DNA from 2 places in the Agathobaculum sp. Marseille-P7918 genome. Region 2 is predicted to be linked to the other one. Evidence: riboswitches for the same ligand, from Rfam matches in the RefSeq annotation. Region 2 holds a riboswitch; the other holds the start of a gene.
What was found. A riboswitch is a leader RNA that binds a small molecule or an ion and turns the genes downstream of it on or off. The one in region 2 is predicted to bind FMN.
Positions count from the first base shown of each region.

Region 1: another riboswitch for FMN. It lies ahead of ACESSO_RS12735 (MATE family efflux transporter); the one in region 2 lies ahead of ACESSO_RS16350 (ECF transporter S component).

Region 1 is NZ_CAXTXI010000010.1:9,522-17,482, forward strand. Features, by position in the region: gene ACESSO_RS12715 (4Fe-4S dicluster domain-containing protein) at 1-187, shown strand, start outside; gene ACESSO_RS12720 (acyl-CoA thioesterase) at 184-597, shown strand; gene ACESSO_RS12725 (BCCT family transporter) at 665-2,317, shown strand; gene groL (chaperonin GroEL) at 2,392-4,014, shown strand; gene ACESSO_RS12735 (MATE family efflux transporter) at 4,135-5,511, opposite strand; FMN riboswitch at 5,654-5,765, opposite strand; gene ACESSO_RS12740 (sugar ABC transporter substrate-binding protein) at 5,909-6,856, opposite strand; gene ACESSO_RS12745 (sensor histidine kinase) at 7,192-7,961, shown strand, end outside.
Region 2 is NZ_CAXTXI010000017.1:22,138-30,098, forward strand. Features, by position in the region: gene ACESSO_RS16320 (GntR family transcriptional regulator) at 1-195, shown strand, start outside; gene ACESSO_RS16325 (hypothetical protein) at 211-936, shown strand; gene ACESSO_RS16330 (hypothetical protein) at 923-1,399, shown strand; gene ACESSO_RS16335 (ATP-binding cassette domain-containing protein) at 1,415-2,167, shown strand; gene ACESSO_RS16340 (hypothetical protein) at 2,171-3,619, shown strand; gene ACESSO_RS16345 (metallophosphoesterase) at 3,735-4,613, opposite strand; gene ACESSO_RS16350 (ECF transporter S component) at 4,669-5,283, opposite strand; FMN riboswitch at 5,373-5,504, opposite strand; gene ACESSO_RS16355 (toprim domain-containing protein) at 5,547-6,152, opposite strand; gene holA (DNA polymerase III subunit delta) at 6,154-7,200, opposite strand; gene ACESSO_RS16365 (ComEC/Rec2 family competence protein) at 7,205-7,961, opposite strand, start outside.

The DNA of each region.
Region 1 (7,961 bases), on a different contig from region 2:
CCGTGCGGTTGGCAAAGCGTTTTTAACGTGCATTAACTGTGGCTACTGCGTGGATGTCTGTGCGCCGGGCGCGCTGCTTCACAGAGTGCGTAAGCGTTCGATTAACGCCGCGGCAGCGCAGCGGGCAGCGCAAAAGCGCTTGAACAGAACCCGGGAATACAGACAGAAGCAAGGAGAATCGAAATGAGACGGGATTGTATCTTTTTTTGCCCGATCCGTGTCCGCTTTGGAGAAGTAGACAGACAGGGCATTGTATACAATGGAAATTACGTGGCATATACCGATCTGGCTTTCGAGGAATTCCTTCGATCCAAGGGATATTCCTACCGGGAACTGGCGGAAAAACATGGTTCAGAAGTATGTCACAAAAAATCCACCTATGAGTTTGTTGCCAGCGCATACGAAGGGGATATGCTCGAAGTCGGTATCAGCAAGATTAAGATCGGCAGGAAAAGCTTCACGATGCAGTTTGAAATATACCGGCAGGGTGAAGACGACTTGCTCCTTTGGGCAGAATCGGTATACGTTGGTTATGATGTGGAAAACCGAACCAGTCGCCCGATTACCGATCTGATGCGTGCGCTGTTGACTAACTGACCGCTTCAAAATGCTGTAGGCGACGATTTTACGAAAGATAACACGCTATGGGGAGGCGAGCAATACCATGGATAATAAACAAAACAAGAAAAATGCGGATGTGGAAGTCGGTTTGATTATTGTAAGTGTGGCAATACTGGCTGCATTCATTGTCTTTATGATTCTCAATCCGGAGTCTACCCTCAATGTCATTTCCTCATTCTTCAACCTGATGATTTCAGTTCTGGGACCGTTCTTTGAGCTTATCGCGGTCGTCGCATTCCTTGTCGGTTTGTACCTGCTGTTTGGAAAGTACGGCAAAGTACGTTTGGGCAACTGTAAACCCGAATATTCCAACTTCAGCTACTTTTCAATGATGCTGTTGGCGTCGCTCGCATCGGCTGCGCTGTACTGGTCGTTCACAGAATGGGCGTATTATTATCAGGCGCCTGGTCTGGGTATGGAAGCGTTCAGCGTGGAAGCGCTGGAATCCTCTCTCGGTTATCAGTTCTATCATTGGGGCATTGTCAATCAGGCAATGTATACGGTGATGGGCGTTGCCATTGCTTATGGCGTTTATGTACGGAAACTGCCCTCGTTCCAAACCAGCGCGGTGTGCTGCGCTATGCTGGGCGAGAAGGTCAAGGGCAAGACTGCTATTGGCAAAATCATTGACTTCCTTGTTATTTTTGGTATTCTGGGTGCGCTGAGTTCCTCTTTGGGTTTGGCTGTTCCGCTGGCAACCGGCGGTCTCAAGCAGCTGTTTGGCTGGGAGGCAACTCCGGTTGTTCAGATTGGCGTCATTGTATTCATTGCAATCGTTTACAGTATCACCTCGTTCCTTGGCACAAAGCGCGGCATGCAGACAATCAGCAATATTGCATCTGTGGTTTGCGTGGTATTCCTTCTGTATGTGCTGTTCATGGGACCGACGACGTTTATTTTCAAAAATATCGTTAACTCGCTCGGTCATATGTTTGAAAAGCTGCCGCGCATGGCACTGTTCACCGACCCCATCAATAACACCGGCTTTGCGGAAAGCTGGACCATCTACTTTGTTGCGTTCTATCTGAACTATGTAGCAATGATGGGCATTTTCATTGCAAAGGTTTCCAAGGGCCGCACGATCCGCGAGATCGCGCTCTACACAATCTTTGTTATGACGGCCGGCGGTATTGGAATTTTCGGCATCAATGGCAGCTTCTCAATTTTCACCCATCTGCAGGAAACCGTGGATGTGGTTGGCCTGGTTAACAGCGGCATCGGAGACGCGGCAATTTACAGCATTCTGGAAGTGCTGCCTCTGGGCAAAACGCTGCTGCCGTTCCTCATTCTGGTGCTTATTGTCGGCTTTGTGGCGCCGTCCATGGACTCGGCATCACTGGCGCTGGCGGAAACGGTTACGAAACGGGGTACCCCCAAGATGGCGCTTCGGCTGTTCTTCTGTGTTCTGCTGGCAGTGATCCCCATGTCGATCATTCTGGTTGGCGCGGATTTCACGGCGATCAAAAATATTGCGATTATTATTTCGGCACCTTTCCTAATTATACTTGTAGGAACTATGCTTGGTCTGTTAAAATGGTTACGGCACGATGATCGTATTGGTCTGCATGCTGAGATCATTGCGCTGCACGAAGCAGAGCAGAGACAGGAGGAACTGTCCGGCGATAGCGAAGCTGCGGAGGAGCAAAACCCTGTGCAGGAGCAGATTCTCGTGCAGGAGACGGTCGAAGAGTCCTAATTTATTACAATCAGCTGGGACAGACAGGCGTGCCATGTGCATGCCTGTCTGCTCTGGAGTCAGGAGAAACACATATGAGAGATTTGTTTTTTGGCGAGGAAGCAAGAAAAATGCTTCAGGATGGCGTGGATCAGGTTGTGGATGCGGTTAAGATCACACTGGGACCACTGGGCAGAAATGTTTTGGTGGACAGTTCTTCCGGAGTGCCGTTCATTACAAATGATGGCGCGAGCGTTATCAATGACATGCAATTGACTGACATTGCGGAAGATCTGGGTGCACAGATGATCAAGCATGTTGCACTCCGCACAAATGAAGCGGCTGGCGATGGCTCGACTACCGCGATGCTGCTGACACAGGCGATTATTCGCGAAGGGATTCACAATCTTGCAGCAGGTGCCAATCCCATACAGCTTCGCCGGGGCATGCAGGGCGCGGTTGACGAGGTAGTGCGGTATCTGGAGGAGCATTCGTACAAGCTGACCACGCGGGATGATATTGCGCACATTGCGGGTGTTTCTGCTGACGACGAACAGATTGGAAGCATGATTGCAGATATCATGGATCAGCTCGGTTCGGATGGCGTGATCACGGTAGATGCATCCAGCACGATGGAGACTTCCTGCGAGATCGTCCGCGGCACGCGGTTTGACAAGGGGTATCTGTCGCCTTATATGGTGAGCGATCAGGAGAAGATGGAAACCGTATTCGAGAATGCGTATCTTCTGTTTACCGACAAAAAGATCACCGAACTGCAAGAAGTTCTGCCGATTTTGGATCAGGTTGCGCAGCAGCATCGTCCGCTGGTCATTGTGGCGGAGGATGTGACGGGCGAGGCGCTGAAGGCGCTCATTATCAACAAGCTCAAGGGCGCAATCGACGTAGCTGCGGTGCGTGCGCCGGGCTTTGGCGAACGGAAAAAGGCTTTGGTAGATGATATTGCGCTGATTTCGGGCGCGGTTGTCATCCGCGAGGAAACCGGCTATGATTTGAGCCATGCTACAATGGACATGCTTGGCCGGGCAGATAAGGTCATCATTCGGAAGGACAGCACGCTGATCGTCGGGGGCGCGGGCAATCGCGATGAAATTGACAGCCGAGTCGAGATGCTCCGGCGCATGCTGGCGCAGGCGAAGGATGAGTTCGCGGTGGATCGCGCTCGTGAGCGTCTGGGCAAGCTGGCAGGCGGCGTGGGCCTGATCCACGTTGGCGCAGCGACCGAGCTGGAGCTGAAGGAGAAAAAACATCGCGTGGAAGACGCGCTGAATGTCACTCGCGCTGCGCTGGAGGAAGGTGTTGTGGCCGGTGGCGGCGTGGCCTACTGCGACGCCTGCACACAGGTTGAGGCATATGCGGCGCAGCTTACGGGAGATGAAAAGGTCGGCGCGCAGATCATCTGCACTGCGTTGACCAAACCGGCAGCTCAGATTGTGGAAAATGCCGGCGGAGACGGCGATTCCGTTGTGACAGAGATTCGTCGGTTGGAGCCTGGAATGGGAATGGATGTTTGCACCAATACCTATGTCAATATGATTGAAGCCGGTATTATGGACTCGACCAAGGTGGTGCGTCTGGCGCTGCAAAATGCGGTTTCCATGGCGAGCACTTTCCTGACCACCGAGGTGAATGTGATCGATCCGGTCGATGAGGAATGGCTGCGCACCGGCGGCGCGAGCCGACGCAAGAGCACGCATTGATAGAGGATAAATGTGCGTCTCTCATCTTGCAGTATGCAGATAAGCGCAAGTCTTTCTGACGAGTAAAAGAAACCCTCCTGTTGCAGCTATGCTGCGACAGGAGGTTTTTCATACTGTGGCTTACAGCCATCCGTTTTTACGCCAGGAGCGAAATTCCGTAAACGCCAACGCAATGCTGAGCAAAAAGACCAGCATATCCGTAATGGGAACGGCATATAAAGCGCCATCCAGACCAAAACTGCGGGAGAGCAGCAACGCCAGCGGAATCAGAAACACCCCTTGCCGTACCAGCGGAATCATCAGCGAGTGCACAGGTTTGCCGATGCTCTGAAAAAAGGATGCCGTAGTCATATGCAGACCGTAGAGGAAAAAGGCCATCATATAAATTCGGAAAATGTGAGCGGTGCAATCCAGATACAGAGGATTATCCGAGACAAAGAGCATACCGATTTGCCGGGGGAGCACCATGAAAACCAGAAAGCATACAGCGGAAATGATGAGCGCAATCCGGCTGGCCAGCAGGTATGTCTGATGTACCCGCGTGTAGTGTTTGGCGCCGAAGTTAAAGCCGTTGATGGGCTGTACAGCGGAGGAGACGCCCACAAACATTGAATGAGCAATTTGGTATACCTTCATCATCATGCCGTAGACCGAAAGGGCGATGTCGCTGCCAAAGGCGCTCAATGCACCATACTGACGCATCAGGTTGTTCATGGTGATCTGTACCAGCGCCATCATCGTCTGCGTCAGCAGGCTGGGAAACCCCAACGCAACGATACGTCCGGTCAATGCAGGCGTGGGGCACAGATCGGGTTTGCGAATGCGGACGGTACGCATATGGCGCAGATAAAAGAGGCACATACAGCCGGCAGCTGTCTGTCCCACCGCTGTGGCGATACCGGCGCCCACCACACCCATTTGCAGCGGGAAAATGAAAATGGGATCCAGAATCAGGTTGATAACAGCGCCCACGATCATACATTTCATGGTGTACTGGGGAGCGCCATCCGCACGGATGATGGCGGTGAATGCAGGGCACATCAGCTGGAACGGTACGCCCCATGCGATCGCCCGCAGATAGGAGACTGCCTGCGTATAAGCGGTTTCCGTGACGCCGCACAGAATCACCAGCTGCGGGGCGAAGATAGCAAACACCAGCGCGCAAAGGATGCCGCTGCCGACAATTAAAGTCAGTGCGTGCGACATGGTCGCATCTGCTGTTTGCTGCTGCTTGCGGCCCAGGCACAGACTGATATTGGCCGCGGCCCCATCCCCCAGCAGCAGCGAGATTGCGTTTACCAGAATCATGAGCGGAAACGCGACATTGGTAGCTGTCATGCCGGTGATGCCAACGCCTTGCCCGACAAAAATCTGATCAACGATGTTGTAAAGGTAATTGACCATGAGTGTCAGTGCTGTGGGGATAGAATATCGCACTAACAGCGCGGAGATCGGCTCTGTTTCCAGCGGGTTTGCGTTTTGTACCGGTTTATTCATGGCGACAGCCTCCTCTTGTGGTTCCCTGCCGCCGGATAAGCCGGATAAATCGTAAAGCAGCCGTTGATTGCCATCCAACGGATGCAATACCGGCTGCTTCGTGTTCTTTCATCGTGCACGAGAAGCTGCCGGTGCTGCCGGCGGCTTTCTTCTCCCATCCAGACCTGACTGTTGGCCCCGGGATTGCACCGGGTTAGCTTGCGCTCGCGGGCTTTGACCGCCAGTAGAGAATACTCTCGTTTCCGAAGAAAGGAATATACAATTTTATAAGGCCATTATAGCAGAAAATCCTGCCCTGTCAATCGCTTGAAGACCAATTTTTTTGCAGAAATATTGTGCGTTATGGATGGCCGGTCGGCGGAGATACAAGTTGGGGATACGCCGCCTGCAGTATCACTCATTGCCAGCCGTCTGAGCCGAACTGTTCCACATTTTCCGCTGTAATTAACTCGACCGGCACAATGATTTCGCTTTCATAGGCTTGTCCGGACAGAATCTGGTATATGACCTGCGCTGTCGTCTGTCCGATCTGAATAGGAGATTGGGCGACCGTTGCTGTCATCACACCCTCAAAAATCATATTTTTGGCTTCGGGAGCACCGTCTACGCCATAAACCAGTGTGCGCTCCAGTAAATGACGCTCCTCCAGTGCAGCCATCGCCCCCAATGCTGTCGGATCGTTGAGCGCCATCACTACATCAATCGTCGGATCGGCATCCAGCAGGCCGTCCAGCGCCGGCATGGCAAGCTCCAGCTGACCGTCGCTGCTTGCGCGGCCGGCAATCTGATACTGCGGATGCGCGGCGATGGTGTCGCAAAACCCTCGAATGCGGTCGACCGCCGACTGGGCGGTCGGGTGCTCCAGAAGGGCGATGCGCGCGGAATCACGCGTGCTCATCAGATGCTCGGCGCATAATACGCCCGCGCCATAATTGTCTGAAGCAATCGTGCAGGCAACCAGTGAGGGATCGCTCACCTGCGAATCCACAATCACAACCGGAACATCTGCCTCCCGCGCTTCCTCCAGTGCAGGACGAATCTGCTGAAAATCCACCGGGTTAATCACAAGCAGATCGATTCCACCCGCAAGCAGTTCGTGAATCTGGTCGTTTTGCTTCTCCTGATCGAGTGCAGGGTCGCGCGTGAGCAGGATATCGCCGCGGCTTTCGATCATCAACCGCAGTTCCTCGTCAATGACGCTGTAGAACGGATTGTTCATTGTCATATAGGTTGCGCCGATACGCAGCGGTGTCTCCTGCTGTTCTTTCCATGCGCCCAGCGTCAGGCACAGCCATGCCGCCAGCACGACGCCGCACACAGCAAGAAACAGTCGTCTCCATTTCATCGCCAGCCCCCCTTACTGGTTTTATCATATCATATTAGGGGAGTCATGAAAACGCTTTTTTGCCGGTTCTGAACAGGACGACGATTCTTTTCCGGAGAGGTTTTACACATATTATTTGCGGCCTGCGGTGAACGACGCGCTATTTCACCGGACAGGCTGCGGGTATCCGCCTGCTGTTTTTGCATCTGATCTGATATGTTGTTTGATCTTGTGCAGGATATATATTATAATTTATGCATAGGAAACCCGTTCCACAGCGCAGCACGGCAGGAAAAAAGGCGACTGTCTGCGGCAGAAGAAAGACAAGGCTTGACGGGGAAAAGGGGGCTGCTGGCATGTCGGATGGACCGGCCAATCGCGAGATGCAGACGGACGAGAGCCTGACCCTGCTGCGGCAGGGGACGCTGCTCATCAATCTGGCACTCTGCGCGTTCCTCGGTGCGGTTTTTGTGCTGACGCCACTGCGTGCGGTGCAGCGAGCCGAGGGTGTGAGCTTTTTGCAGGGGCTGAGTATTTTACCGGCTGCTCCGTGGAGCGTGTCTTTTGCGGCGCTTAGTTTACTTGCGTTTGTCGCGGTCGACTTTGCATATCGGCGCGGCAGGCTGGGAAACGGCCGTATCGTGTTTTGGTTGGAACCGGGAGTCGCCCTGCTTGTGATTCTGGCGCTGCATCTGGACTATAACGGCCTGCTGCTGCTCGCCGTGGTCAATCTGGTGGATAGTCTGCATGGGCGCGGGCGTATGCTGTTTCTCGGCGCGATGACCTCGCTCTATCTGCTGACCAGTCTGGATGTTTTGCAATCCGGCTTGGGTATGGTTTCGGTATCCGAATATCTTGCCTATTATGAGGGACAGCCGCGGCAGCTCATGCAGACAGCCATTGGTCTGCTCAGTGCGCTCAATCTGATTTTGTTTATCGGCTATATGGTGATTCTGGTCGGCAGGCGGACGGAAGAAAACGCGGCTATCCGCCGACTCAACGGAGAACTGGCGCGGGCGAATGATAAGCTGTCTGTCCTCAACGGTCAGCTCAAGGAATATGCGGCGGAAAGCGAGCGCATGGCGGAGACCCGAGAACGCAACCGTCTGGCGCGCGAGATTCACGA
Region 2 (7,961 bases):
CGGCAGTTAGAAGAGGAGAATTTGATTTGTTCTCACACCGGTTCCAAAAGCTATATGGTACTAGATACAGAGAAAATTGCTCAAATTCGTGCAGAATTATTGCAAAGTGATGTAAAAAGCGTAGTGCAGTCGATGAAACAGATGGGGCTGTCCAAGGCAGAAGCACTGCGCTTAATACAAGCATATTGGGATTGAGAGAGGGGAAAGAACATGGGCAAAAAACATCTTTCTGTGCTGATGCTGTATGTGCGTAGTTCGATCATACCGCTGCTGGGCATGTTGGTGCTCATAGGGAGCATACAAACCGGACTGTTCCTGTGGAGGATGAATCGTGGCGCAAATTCTTTAGAGGCTGTGATACAGTCTGCGCATCTCAGAGCTGTGTTAATGAGCGGATTCCTTTTGCTGGCGGCCTTTTTATACCGTATAAATGGTGGAGGATACACGCTGCGACGTCTGCGAATTTCTGAACGTGCAATATTCTTATGGCAAAGCCTGTCTTATTTTTTGTGCTTTGCTCTGCTATGGATGGCCGAGGTGATTATCATTACCTTGCTATGTCAATATTATCTCACACAGCCTGTGGTGAATATCGTATCAAATCAGACATTATTTCTCGCATTTTATCGCAGTGACTTCCTGCATAGTATATTGCCACTTGAGGAGATCAGTCGATGGATCTATCTGCTCATCACATTTGGGACGCTGTCTTTTACGACGGCTGGGGCAACGGTACGGAAGCGTTACGGCAGGAATATTCGAAATAATGTACCACTTTCTCTTACGGTTGCTTCCATGCTGTTTTACTTTGTACGACCGCTTGGCAGTTTAGCATCAGACGTAATTTTGAGTTTACTACATACAGCTCTCATTCTTTACACATTGTGGGATGTGTGGTTCAATGCGGAAGAGGTGATAAGCGATGAAAATAATTGACCTTTCCAAGTTCGCACCGCCGGGTACGATAATTAAAGAAGAAGCCAAACGATTGGGGCTTGGCCTTGCTGCGGCAACGTGCATTGCCGTGCTGATTTATGGTGTCAGCTTGCGTGATGCTTATGACTTTTTGTTTGATCGTGTCGGTGGCGATCGCGTGCTGCGACCCGATGCCATGATGATGCCTTTTAACGTTTTGCTGGGTCGATCATTATCGTTTTTTTATATTGTGGCGCTGTGTTCACTGTTAGCAGCCGTATTTCATCACTTGAGTTACTATATGGGAAGCAAAAGCATCTATTTGATGCGCCGCCTGCCGCAGCGCTGGGAACTGATACGACGTGATTTTACACTGCCGCTGCTTGGTGCACTCATCGGCTTGCTTGCAGCATTTCTATTAAAACTGCTGTTTTTGGCAGCGTACTATATTGTCACACCGGCACAGTGTCTGCCGACATGGTAGGGAGGGGGATTTGTGATGCTGGAAATCAAGAACGTGAGCAAAAGCTATTCGCTGAGTCAGCGTCTGCGCGGCAAACAAGCATTGCAGCAGGTCAACTTGTCGTTTGGGCCGGGTGAGATCGTCGGACTCTTCGGCGAAAATGGTGCTGGCAAAACAACACTGATGAAATGTATCCTTGGATTTTTGCGTTATGATGGATCCATTACACTGGACAATGCGCCGATTACGCATAATAATATCGAACGATTATCATTTGCGACGAGTGAGCACTCATTTTTTTCGAATCTTTCTGCCGAAGCACACCGACAATTTTACAAGGAGCATTTCCCACAGTTCATTGATAAGCGTTTTGCTGGGCTGATGGAATTTTTCGAGCTGCCGATGCACAAACCGCTACATAGTTTCTCAACCGGACAGAAAAATCAGTTCGAAGTCATTCTTGCTCTATGTCAAGGCGCAGATTATATCCTGATGGATGAGCCATTCGCCGGAAACGACGTATTTAACCGTGAAGATTTTTACAAAGTTCTGCTTGGTATTCTCGAACCACATGAAACGATCCTCCTATCCACGCACCTGATCGAAGAGGTTTCTAACTTTATCAGCCGTGCGGTGCTGATTCGACAGGGGCAGATCGTGGGAGATGTGTTGGCTTCCGAACTAGAAGATAGCGGTACCAGTCTGATGGACTACATCAAGCAGACCTACCACTACAGTGCCGACCGTGTCAGTCGCGCGCTGGATGACATTACAGGTGGGGAGGGATGAACCATGCGCAAAGCCTTTGGTTTGATGGCTGTGCTATTGTTGCTGGGTGGTGCTGCAATGGGTTGGTGTGTGAAAACAGTGTACGCATCACATGATCAGGTCCAGTTTACGGAAAACGTATTGGCGGGAGATCCTGCCGCTGCGGATGGTCTGTCTATCCAGATGCATGCCACCTATGGTGAGCAGCTGTTTTGGGATTCTATAATGCTGCTGCAAAGGGATGAGCCGCCGATCACGCAGACGGCATATCAGTTTTTCAATACCGAACAAGAAGAGGAATCGGAAGAATCTTATCGAGGTATTGAACTGTATTCCGATCTCGGTTCCAGTGGGAGCAACTTCCTGGATATACCGAAAAACAAGCGTACCGGCTTGGATCTTGCCTATCAGGAGCTGTATGATAGCGCAAAACCCGGTCAGGAAGCGCAGAAAACCATCAATGTTGCGGATTATTGCAAGTATTATCCGCTCGCCGGGTTTATCAGTTTGAAAGGAATCCAGCAGGATTTTGGCATTTGGAGCACCACCGATCCGGGATATGATGCATCGATACAAAATAAACTGGAGGAATTTTTCCGTATCCCAGTACTTCCGAACGAGAAACTTACAATTTCATTGGAAAAAGACAGCGCTGGGATGGTTTACTCATCAGGTACGAATTCGAACGAAGGTGAGCAGTTCAATTTTTATGCACAAGGAATTGTTACGCCGGAAACCATTTATTTTTCTTTCAATAATCGTACAAACCAAAACAATATCGTGGATACCAGCCTGATTCCAGGGGGATATGGCATTTATGCGATGGATTACACAGCAGGAAAAGTACAGCATCAAGGAAATGCAATACAAACACTGGAAAATGGCAGTTTGCATCTTGACAGCCTGCGGCTTGTATATCCGATTTCCCCAAAAGAGGAGTTTCTTGACCTGTGTCAGTGGTCGGATGGGAAAACACTACTTTTGTACACGCGAGAAGATGATAATGTATACTACTTAACTGTGATTTCGATGGATAGCATGCAGCAGATACAGCGGCTAGTACTTCAAACAACACAAAACGGAAGCGGATTTCTGTATTTGTTGCCAGAAAACAAAAATTTTATCGTTACCATTATTGACAAAACCGCAACAGTATTGCTGCCAGACAAAGATGGAAAATTCCATATTGATATGCAGACAACAAATACATTGGATTATCAATATCTGCCGAGGAACATAGACAGCAGTGCGATAGATTATCAGGATGGTAAGCTGGCATTGGCGGGTGAAAGTTATGATCGCTATAGTGGAATGATGCAGACAGGTTTCGATGTAGTTATCTGTGATCGAAGCGGATTGCGACTTTGGGCACAATATCAAAGCAGCCTACAAAACGATTTGACAGGCGCTTACAATACCAGTGAAATCGTGCGGCTATTGTACAATCATCCAATTGGAGTGACATGGCAATGAAGAAACTCCGGATACGCCAGCGTTGAACGTATCCGGAGTTTCTAATGCGTTTCTTGGATTTACAATCCCCTCAATTATACAAAACTTTTCTTTTGTATAATTATATATATTGAATTTAGAAGTCTGTTTGCTCTCCTGTACCACTCACCTCAACCACTACAATTTCCGGTGGATTGAACAATCGCGGTTTCCAATCACGTGCCAAACCGCGACCAACGATTTCAGTCATGCTGCCACAGGTATATTGACCGCCAGCATATTTCGGGAAAAATCCCTGATTGGGTGCAATCAAGCCGTTAAGCAGATATGGGATGCGCCATTGACCACCATGCGCGTGTCCGCACAATACCAAGTCAAACGGATACTTTGCATACTCTGTGATATATTCAGGCCGATGTGCCAGCAACACACACAACTGCTTTGTATCCAGATTTTGGAACCGTGATAAAGTATGCCGATATTCTTCTGACTCTCCGTATGAGCGAGCCTGTCGAGTCCCTGTTGAAGCAGGATCATCCACACCGCACAGTATGAAATTGACTTCATTTATAGTTACGGTTTCTTGGTCGTTACGCAGAACATGAACACCATATTGCTCAATCATATCAAATATATCTTCCGCTTGCCCGCTCCAGAATTCATGATTACCCGATACATAGTAGCAAGGTGCAATTTGGGTAATTTGCTGCAATAATTGTTCTGCTCCATCACGAGGAATCTTATCATCTACGATATCTCCACACAGCAAAATACAATCCGGCTGCTCACGGATAACTCGCTCTATCAACTGACATTGATTCTCTCCGTAAATGCAGCTGTGCAAATCAGAAAGCATCAAAAGACGCATCCCCTGCCCCTCTTTCAATTTATCGGTTTCCAGCGTATAATATCGTGTCACCAAACCACACTGCAAGCTGGCGATTCCAATGCCAACCGCGCACAGCAGAATTGCATGTATCCATCTTTTTCTTCTATTCATTACAACCTCCATCATAAAAACAAGGGGACATAAACGTTTTTTCCGTCCATGTCCCCCATTTGTTTATTTATTAGTTGGCTTTTTGCCGCATATGAATTGCTATTTGCTTTGATTTGATGAAAACACTCAGTTTCTTATAGGCAACCATAGTTATAATGGTTAAAATCACACCTTTGATTAGATTAAACGGCAAAATTCCCAACAAAAGATATGCGCCCATTCCATTGATTGCGGGGTTGACCGCTCGGCACATATCAAAAATAGCATCCAAATTCCAGCCCATTCCATTGACATAAAACGGGATAATCAAGCAGTAATTCGTCAGCATGCCCATACCGGCCATGGCGACAGAACCGCACAGACACCCTACAGCCGCCATTTTTCTGGACTTATGCGCACGGTAAATAAGTACAGCAATTACAACCAACGTTGACAGCATCAAAAAATCTGCCAATTCACCAGATCCTGCGGTTTGGCTCTGTGTCAAATGAATCAGATCTTTGATACCTATCATCGTAATAGCCGGACCAATGCCAAAGATGAATGCTCCAATCAAAACAACGGCCCCCGACAGATCCACCTTCAGAAACGGCGGCATGAACGGAATCGGAAATTCAAAATACATTAAAACGGTAGCGATGGCCGCAAATACTGCGGTATACGTGATTTTACTGGTTTTCGTCATGAGTATCTTCTCCTTTGCAAGGAGTTCTGTTTGTTTGGGTAACAAAAAGCCCTTGGAGCAATCCAAGGGCATGCAGACGTACCGAAATACACCTGTTTCTTTCATCCGGACTATAACCGTCGGTTGGGATTCACACCCATCATGCCTTTCGGCTCGCAGACTATCGGACAAACTGCCCGTATACTGCCGGTGGAGACTTTCACTCCGCCCTGAAACAGAACTATTTATTTATGATATCATTATAGGCTTATCTGCCATACTTGTCAATCCCCTGCTGATATTCTATGGATGATCTCTTCCATTTCAGTTCGGGAAGAAACTGCATTGATAAATTCCAATAGCGCATTGGCCGTCATATGGGATGGTAAATCCAATGCTTTGAGCACTTCTGTACGACGTTTTACGCTGTTCGGCTGACCGGATAATCCCCATGCAAAAAAATCTGCCTTGCTGATTGGCTTTTTATCCTGTGCGGAAGAGGATACTTCGTCCTCAAAAGTAGCGCCAGCACGACGCAACGCCTCCAAAATAACCTCTGGGCGCATCCCTTCTACCCCGAGTTTTCCTTCCTTTGAACCATGACGTTTGCGTCGCTCCTTGCCGACAACGTCCGGAATATAGGCTTGCTTCACACTTCCAGGCGGTAATGCCCCTTTTATATAATTGCGAATGACAAAACCAGCCCCATCGCTATCCGTCAACACAATTAAGCCGCGTGATAACGCAATTTTTCGCAGTAAGCGGAGCTGGTCCTTATCATGAAAAATCCGAAAGCCCCCGCTTTCCAGCACAACTGCATCCACAACCTGACGGACTGTATTCACGTCGTAGCGACCTTCTACTACAATTGCTTCACGAACTCGTATCACATTAGCCCTCCCTCAATGCGGATGCCATGGACAACAGCGTTAATTCAATCTGCTTTTGACGATCCACCGCACTGCCCTTTAGCGCTGCATCGGTTTGTGCGCACAGAGAAGCAACATGACGCAACCATTTTAGGGATACACGTCGTGCTGCGTTTTGTAACTGCTTAGCGTAATATGGAGATTTAGAGCCAATCATATCCATCAGCTGTTTTTCTCCTCCACGCGCTTCTGCGCACAGCTTCGCCGCGTATAAACGCTGAATATGGCGTGTGATTGTCGTAAAAATCATCACTTCATTGTTCTTCTGTGCAATCAAATCACCTACTAAAGATACTGCGCGTTCAAATTTTCCTACTGTTATAGCATCTGTCAAATCAAAAACCACAGCATCCAAAATCGGTGAACAGACCGCATCAATGTTGTATTTTTTGATTTCCCCCGTAGTGGTATGAGCTGCAGCCTTCTCCATCTCTCCCGCCAAATTGGTCATAGAATTTCCACAAAGGAAAATCATATACGACGCATCCTCCGGTGAGATGGCACAACCAAGCGCACGGGCGCGTCGCTCCAACCACGCAACCAGTTCACGCTCTTCCATGTGAGTAAACTCCACAAAACAAGCGACCTTTTGCAGCGTCTTATATAACTTTGTTCGTTTGTCTGGTTTGCCATCTAAAATATCATAGTAGAACACCAGACAAACATAGTCTGGTAAATCTTCCAGTAATGCGGGCAGCATATCGGAGAACGCAGCAGGCGGTTTAAACAAATCAAAATCTGTCACGATGATGAGTTTCTTTTCCGACATTGCAGGATAACTGTCTACCGCCTCGGTAAGCTGTTCCGGAGTCAGCCCCTTCCCCTCTAATTCAATCCGATTGAAATCCGCAAATGTGGGATCAATGACTTTCTCCCTGAGCTGCTGCAAGTAATATTCTTTTAAATAGCTTTCCTCGCCGAAGATCACATAAAGCGATGCAAAAGTCCCTTTTTTCAAATCCTGAAGCAGCTGCGACTTTCCGTTGGATTTAGACTTTTCCTGTGGCATGTTTTCACTCCTTCACAAACTGCCGCACAATTTCTCCGGTTACATAGGGACTTTCTACAGATAGTCCATGATATTGAGACAAAACTTCACCAAATCCAGCTTGCACAATAATTCTCTCTGCACCCATAGTATTTAATGCCTGCGTTAATAATTCGTCGTCCTCCATATTTCTCTGCGAAAGGACAATCTCCGGGGCGGCAATTGACGATGATTCCAGAAAGGCCGCCAACTGCTTTTGCGTCGGACTGTGCAGAACCAAAATTTCGTTCGCAATTTGCACGCCCAGTTTTCCATCTGCTACCGAAAAAACGGTGATCGGTGCCGCACCAGTGTCCAGTACCTCAGACTGATTGATTTCCTGCGCACCAACTTGGCCGCAAAGCTCCAGCAAATCCGTATTATACTTTGTTGCCTTGCATCCAGCAGGCATCAGAATCTGATTTACAGAAACCGCTTGCAGCAGTGCAGGCAAATCACGCGCATGTCCCTTATCCACTGCTGTTAAAATTAAAGTGTCAATGTGGTCAATATTATGATAACGCATCCATTCCTCTACCAGCTGTGCGGCATCACGATATCCACCATCGCCAGCGCAGTCGATTAGTGTTGCATGCGTTGTATCAGAAACCAGAATAGCTTGTCCTGTGCCACATGGTAAATAGGTCACGCGATAGGTTCGCTGATATTGATAAGTGCTCATGCCGCTGAGGACGATTAAGCACAAGCAAACCATCGGCAAAACAACTTTCCATTTAATTCGG